3 regions of the Streptomyces sp. NPDC047917 genome follow, and region 1 is predicted to be linked to each of the others. Evidence: riboswitches for the same ligand, from Rfam matches in the RefSeq annotation. Region 1 holds a riboswitch; each other region holds the start of a gene.
What was found. A riboswitch is a leader RNA that binds a small molecule or an ion and turns the genes downstream of it on or off. The one in region 1 is predicted to bind thiamine pyrophosphate.
Positions count from the first base shown of each region.

Region 2: it holds a riboswitch for thiamine pyrophosphate, as region 1 does, so the genes downstream of both, thiC (phosphomethylpyrimidine synthase ThiC) here and thiO (glycine oxidase ThiO) in region 1, are expected to answer to the same signal.
Region 3: it holds a riboswitch for thiamine pyrophosphate, as region 1 does, so the genes downstream of both, ACGF8B_RS35915 (thiamine ABC transporter substrate binding subunit) here and thiO (glycine oxidase ThiO) in region 1, are expected to answer to the same signal.

Region 1 covers NZ_JBIDCA010000005.1:379,374-381,618, reverse strand. Annotated here, with positions in the region: gene thiS (sulfur carrier protein ThiS) at 1-155, opposite strand, end outside; gene thiO (glycine oxidase ThiO) at 152-1,336, opposite strand; TPP riboswitch at 1,334-1,446, opposite strand; gene ACGF8B_RS14505 (NAD(P)/FAD-dependent oxidoreductase) at 1,654-2,245, shown strand, end outside.
Region 2 covers NZ_JBIDCA010000001.1:268,283-270,527, forward strand. Annotated here, with positions in the region: gene thiC (phosphomethylpyrimidine synthase ThiC) at 1-1,329, opposite strand, end outside; TPP riboswitch at 1,322-1,455, opposite strand; gene ACGF8B_RS01135 (YibE/F family protein) at 1,526-2,245, shown strand, end outside.
Region 3 covers NZ_JBIDCA010000018.1:43,252-45,496, forward strand. Annotated here, with positions in the region: gene ACGF8B_RS35910 (ABC transporter permease) at 1-219, opposite strand, end outside; gene ACGF8B_RS35915 (thiamine ABC transporter substrate binding subunit) at 357-1,466, opposite strand; TPP riboswitch at 1,540-1,656, opposite strand; gene rlmN (23S rRNA (adenine(2503)-C(2))-methyltransferase RlmN) at 1,698-2,245, opposite strand, start outside.

The sequences.
Region 1 (2,245 bases):
CACCGGCCGCGCGGTACGACGGTCTCGTTGACGGCGGCCGCGACACCGGTGTGCGCGGTGGTGAGCGAGGCGACGAGCGATGCCAGGGTGGTGCCGGCGGCGACCGGACGGGCCTCGCCGTTCACGGACACGGTGGGCGGTGCGGACTCGGTCATGCGGGCTGCTCCTGACGTACGGAGGCGGTGGCGGAGGCGAAACGGTGCGGGGTGAAGGGGCGGGCCGGCTCGGGCGGCTCGCCGCCGGTGAGGAACTCCGCCATGACGTCGCCGGTGATGGGGGTGAGCAGCACCCCGTTGCGGTGGTGGCCGGTGGCGAGGTGGAGGCCGGGCAGGGCGGTGGGGCCCAGCAGCGGGGCGTTGTCGGGGGAGGCGGGGCGCAGGCCGGCCAGGGTCTCGGTGAGCGGCAGTTCGGTGATGCCGGGGACCAGCTCGTGGGCGTCGCGCAGCAGCTCGTAGACCCCGCCCGCGGTGACCGCGGTGTCCCAGCCCATCTCCTCGCTGGTGGCACCGACGACCAGCTCGCCGTTCTCGCGCGGTACGAGGTAGACGTGGCCGCCCCGGACCACTGCCCGGATCGTCCGGCTCAGGAACGGCGCGTACCCGGCGGGCACGGTCAGCCGCACCACCTGGCCCTTCACCGGCCGGACCGGTGGCACCACCTCGTCCGGCAGCCCGGGCAGCCGCCCGCTGAGGCTCCCCGCGGCGAGCACGACCTGGTCGGCGGCCAGCTCCGTACCTCCGGCGAGCACCGCCCCGGAGGCCCTGCCGCCCACCACGCCCAGCCGCTCCACCCAGCCGCGGTGGAAGACCACCCCGGCCCGTTCACAGGCGGTCAGCAGGGCGGCGGCCAGCCGGCGGGGATCGATCTGGTGGTCGCCGTCGACCCGCAGGCCGCCCCGGACGCCCGGCGCGAGCATCGGCTCCAGCCGACGGCACTCACGGCCGGTGAGCCACTCCGATTCGAGGCCCGAACGCTGCTGGAGGGCATGCAGATCCCGCAGATGGGCACGGTCGTCGGAGTCCAGCGCGACGGCCAGCGTGCCGCAGGTGCGAAAGCCGGTCTCCTGGCCGCTCGCCTCTTCCAGCTCGGCCACGAAGGCCGGATAGCGGGCGGCCGAGGCGACGTTGAGGCCCAGCAGCAGCTGTTCGCCGTAGTGGAGTTCGGTGACGGCGGCCAGCATGCCGGCCGCCACCCGGGCGGCGCCGCCACCCGGTTCGGGGTCGGCCACCGCCGTACGCAGTCCGCGCTGAGCGGCCCGCCAGGCCGTCACCAGGCCGATGATCCCGCCCCCGATGACGAGGACATCGGATCCGTTCCCGTTCCGAGAAGAACGCATGGGCTTCCAGCCCCTCCCTTCGCCGGCATGACCCGGATCAGGTTCGTACGGTCGGAGGCCGCCCAGCCTCCCTCTCAGCCCGGTGCGTCCGGGCTCCCGCGAGTGTCTTACGTCGGCCACCCTAAACCCCGCCCCCACCGGACCGGTGCGGGAGCTGTCACACGGCCCGCCCGCCCGACGTCATCGCCCGCACCGGGAGGACGGCCGGATCCGGCCGGACAAGTGGTGGGAGCGGGAGCCGCGGCAGGGCGGCGGGACGAGCAGGGTCGGGCAACCCACCCTTTCCTGACGATCAATCAGGTGCTTATGGTGTACGGGTGAGCGATCAGCAGCAGTCAGAGCAGCCGGACCGGCGGACAGGACGCCGCGTCGTCGTCGTCGGCGCGGGCATGGCCGGGGTGCAGACCGCGGTGGCCCTGCGGGAACAGGGCTTCACCGGCCCCGTCACCCTGATCGGCGCGGAACCGCACCAGCCCTACGACCGCCCCCCGCTGTCCAAGGCGGTGCTGCTCGGCAAGGCCGAGGACTCCGCCTTCGACATCGACTTCGAGGCGCTGGAGATCGAGCTGCACCTGGGGCGTGAGGTGACCGGTGTCCGGCCGGACGCGCACGAACTGGACACCCCGGAAGGGCCCGTTCCCTACGACGCCCTGGTGATCGCGACCGGTGCCGAACCGGTCGTCCTGCCCGGCACCGAGGGCGTTCCCGGCGTCCATCTGCTGCGCACCCTCGACGACGCGGCACGGCTGCGGCCGGTCCTCGACGAGCAGCACGGCGTCGTGGTCGTCGGCGCGGGCTGGATCGGCGCCGAGTTCGCCACCGCGGCCCGCGCCGCCGGCTGCGCGGTCACCGTCGTCGAGGCCGCCGACCGGCCCCTGGCGGGCGCCATGCCCGCGGAGGTCGCCGCCC
Region 2 (2,245 bases), on a different contig from region 1:
CATCGCCGCGCCGATGCCGGAGGTGATGTGGTCGTACGCCGGCGCGACATCGGTGGTCAGCGGGCCGAGCGTGTAGAACGGCGCCTCCTCGCAGATCTCCTGCTGGAGGTCGATGTTCTCCTTGATCTTGTGCATCGGGACGTGGCCCGGACCCTCGATCATGGTCTGCACACCGAACCGCTTGGCGACCGAGTTCAGCTCGCCGAGCGTGCGCAGTTCGGCGAACTGCGCCGCGTCATTGGCGTCGGCGATCGAGCCGGGACGCAGCCCGTCGCCCAGTGAGTACGTCACGTCGTAGGTCGCGAGGATCTCGCAGAGCTCCTCGAAGTGCTCGTACAGGAACGACTCCTTGTGGTGCGCGAGGCACCAAGCCGCCATGATCGAGCCGCCGCGCGAGACGATTCCGGTCTTGCGGCGGGCGGTCATCGGTACGTACGGCAGGCGCACGCCGGCGTGGACGGTCATGTAGTCGACGCCCTGCTCGGCCTGCTCGATGACCGTGTCCTTGTAGATCTCCCAGGTCAGCTCCTCCGCCCGGCCGTCGACCTTCTCCAGTGCCTGGTAGAGCGGGACGGTGCCGATCGGCACCGGGGAATTGCGCAGAACCCACTCACGGGTGGTGTGAATGTTGCGGCCGGTGGACAGATCCATGACGGTGTCGGCGCCCCAACGCGTCGCCCACGTCATTTTTTCCACCTCCTCCTCGATGGAGGACGTCACCGCGGAGTTGCCGATGTTGGCATTGACCTTCACCAGGAACCGCTTGCCGATGATCATCGGCTCAATCTCCGGGTGGTTGACGTTGGCGGGCAGCACGGCCCGGCCGGCCGCGATCTCCTCGCGCACCACCTCGGGCTCGACGTTCTCCCGGATGGCCACGTACTCCATCTCCGGGGTGATCTCGCCCCGGCGGGCGTACGCGAGCTGGGTCACCGGCTGTCCGTCCCGGCTGCGGCGCGGCAGCCGCGGTCGGCCGGGGAAGACCGCGTCGAGGTTGCGCAGCCCGCCACGCGGCGAGGTGTGCTTGAGCCCGTCGTCCTCGGGGCGGGCGGGGCGGCCCGGGTACTCCTCGGTGTCGCCGCGGGCGATGATCCAGTTCTCCCGCAGCGGTGCGAGCCCGCGACGGACATCGGTCTCGACGGTGGGATCGGTGTACGGACCCGACGTGTCGTACAGCGTCACGTCCTTGCCGTTGGTGAGGTGCACCTGACGGACCGGCACCTGGAGGTCCGGGCGCGAGCCCCGGACGTACCCCTTGTGCCAGCCGGTGGACTTCCCGGCCTCGTCGCTCTGGTTCGAGGCAGGCGTGCGTGCGTCCGATGTGGTCATGAGACCTACTCCCTACGCCGGCATTACCCGGTAACAGGTTCGGCGGTCGGCGCAGCCTGTCCCGTACGGACGTACGGAGATCAGCGCCCTCTCAGCCCGGTGCTCCGAGCTCCCGCGTGTGCAAAGGTTCCTCCACGCTAGCGCCCCGTCCCGCCTGCTGAACAGTGGGCCCGTCCCTTCTTGCGATGATCGGCCGGTGACGTCCCCCCGAATCGACCACGAACCACAGAGCCATCAGCACGGCCACTCGCACAGCCATGGCCCTGCCGCACCCGTCTCCACGCACCTGCGCAAAGTCATCGCGGCCGTACTGATCCCGTTCGCCACCGCCGTCGTCGTCGGTCTGGTGGCCCTCTGGCCGGGGGGTGCACCGCCGCACGAACGGACCGGCGTCGGATTCGACCGGCAGACCCAGCAGGGAAAGGTGGTGAACATCGTCAAGGTGGACTGCAAGGAGGTGAACGCGGCCCGGACGCCCATCGACGGAGGCACCACGCCTCCGTCGGAAAGCGGGCAGGGGCTGTGCAAGAAGGCCAGGATCGAGGTGACGACCGGTCATGACAAGGGCCGGACGTTCATCGAGATCATCCAGCCCGACACACCGCGTCAGCTGCGCGACGGTCAGGGCGTGGTCGTGGCGTACGCCCCCGACGCGCCCCGTGATCTGCAGTACTCGGTGACGGATGTGAACCGGAAGTTCCCGATGGCCCTGCTGGCCGGGATCTTCGCCCTGGTCGTGGTCGCGGTGGGACGCATGCGCGGGGTGATGGCGCTGGTCGCGCTCGCGGTCTCGTTCGCCGTGCTGACCCTGTTCATCCTCCCGGCCATTCTCCAGGGCTCGAATCCGCTGCTCGTCGCGGTGGTCGGGGCCGGCGCGATCATGCTGATCGCGCTCTACATGTGCCACGGCCTGACC
Region 3 (2,245 bases), on a different contig from region 1:
GAAGACATACGCTCCGGGCAGCGCGATCAGCAGGGTCAGCGCGGTCGAGGCGAGCGCCTGCCAGGTGGTGAACCAGAGGACCTCGCGGATGTCCGGCCGGGCCAGCACCTCGCCGATCCGGCCGAACTGCCAGACGCCGTCCACCTTCAGGCCGCGGCCGACGATCGCGGCGACCGGGTAGGCGAAGAACAGCGCGAAGAACGCGACGGGCACGGCCATCAGGCCGAGCCGCACCGCGCTCCCGCGCCGGGCCTTCGCACGGGCGGGCCCCGCCGCGCGGGTGCGCCTTCCCGGGCCATCCGTCCCGCCGGTCCCGCCCGTCCCGCCCGCGTCCGTTCCGCGTACGGGGCTCTTGGCTACTTCACTACGAGCGAGGACCACGACTGGACCCACTGCTCACGGTTCTTGGCGATCTTCTCCGGGGCCACGGTCGCCGGCCCGTCCACCGTCGCACCGAACTTGGTGAAGAGCTCCGGCAGCGCCGCGTCCTTGACGACCGGGTTGACGAACATGTTGAGCGGCATGTCCTCCTGGAACTTCTTGCTGATCAGGAAGTCCAGCAGGGCCTTGCCACCCGCCTCGTTCTTCGCGCCGTTCAGCAGACCGGCGAACTCGATCTGCCGGAAGCAGGTCCCGGTGGCGACGCCGGTCGGGGCCTGCGCCGGCTGCGGCTTCGCGTACAGCACCTCGACGGGCGGGCTGGAGGCGTACGAGACGACGAGCGGCCGGTCCGCCTTGGCCTTCTTCCCGCCGGCCGATCCGGAGAACTCCTCGTTGTACGCCTGCTCCCAGCCGTCGACGACCTTGACGCCGTTGCGCTCCAGCTTCTTCCAGTAGTCCTGATAGCCGTTCTCGCCGTAAGTGGCGACGGTGCCGAGGAGGAAGCCGAGGCCGGGCGACGAGGTCCCGGCGTTCTCGGTGACGAGCAGGTCCTTGTACGCGGGCTTCGCCAGGTCGTCGAAGGACTGCGGCGGCGCGAGCTTCTTGTCCGCGAAGTACTTCTTGTCGTAGTTCACGCAGATGTCGCCGGTGTCGACCGGGGTGACCCGGTGCTTGTCGGCGTCCAGCCGGGTGTCCGCCGCGACCCGGTCGATGCCCTTCGCCCGGTACGGCGTGAAGAGCCCGCTGTCGAGGGCACGGGAGAGCAGGGTGTTGTCGACGCCGAAGAACACGTCGCCGCGGGGGGAGCCCTTGGTCAGGATCTCCTGGTTGAGCGCGACCCCCGCGTCGCCGCTCTTGAGCACCTTGACGGTGTAGCCGGTCTCCTCGGTGAACTCCTTCAGCACGTCCTTGGAGGCATTGAAGGAGTCGTGGCTGACGAGGGTCACGGTCTTGGAGCCCGAGCCCTTCGTGCCGCCGGAACCGGCCGAGTCGTCGGAGCTTCCGCAGCCGGCGAGTGCGGTGACGCCGAGCGCGGCGGCGACGGCCGACGCCGCGAGCTGCCTGGTCCTGCGCGTGGTGGTCATTGTGGATTCCTCCTGGGTTTTGGCCAGGAAGAGACGCGGCCCTGCCCGCGGAAAGCGGGCAGGGCGCAACAGCATGAGTTGATGACCGAACTTCCTACCCGGAATGACCCGGGCGAGGTTCAGAGGGTCTGCGGCCGACCTGTCCTCGGTGCCGCACTCTCAGCGCTGTGGCGCTCCCCTGTCGGAATATGAAGTTGATTTCAGGCCCAGATTACACGGGCCACTTCCGGCTCAGCGCTCGGCTGCCGCCAGCTGCCCGCAGGCCCCGTCGATCTCCTGACCGCGGGTGTCCCGCACGGTGACCGGCACCCCGTGGGCGGCGATCGCCTCGACGAACGCCTTCTCGTCCTCGGGCCGCGAGGCGGTCCACTTGGAACCGGGTGTGGGGTTCAGCGGGATCAGGTTGACGTGCACCCGCTTGCCCTTGAGGAGCCGGCCGAGCCGGTCGCCGCGCCACGCCTGGTCGTTGATGTCGCGGATCAGCGCGTACTCGATGGAGATGCGACGGCCGGACTTCTCCGCGTACTCCCACGCGGCGTCCAGCACCTCGCCGACCTTCCAGCGCGTGTTCACGGGTACGAGGGTGTCGCGCAGCTCGTCGTCCGGCGCGTGCAGCGAGACGGCGAGGCGGCACTTGAAGCCCTCGTCCGCGAAGCGGAGCATCGCCGGCACCAGACCCACGGTGGAGACGGTGATCCCGCGCTGCGAGAGCCCCAGCCCGTCCGGCTCCGGGTCGGTCAGCCGGCGGATCGCGCCGACCACCCGGTTGTAGTTGGCGA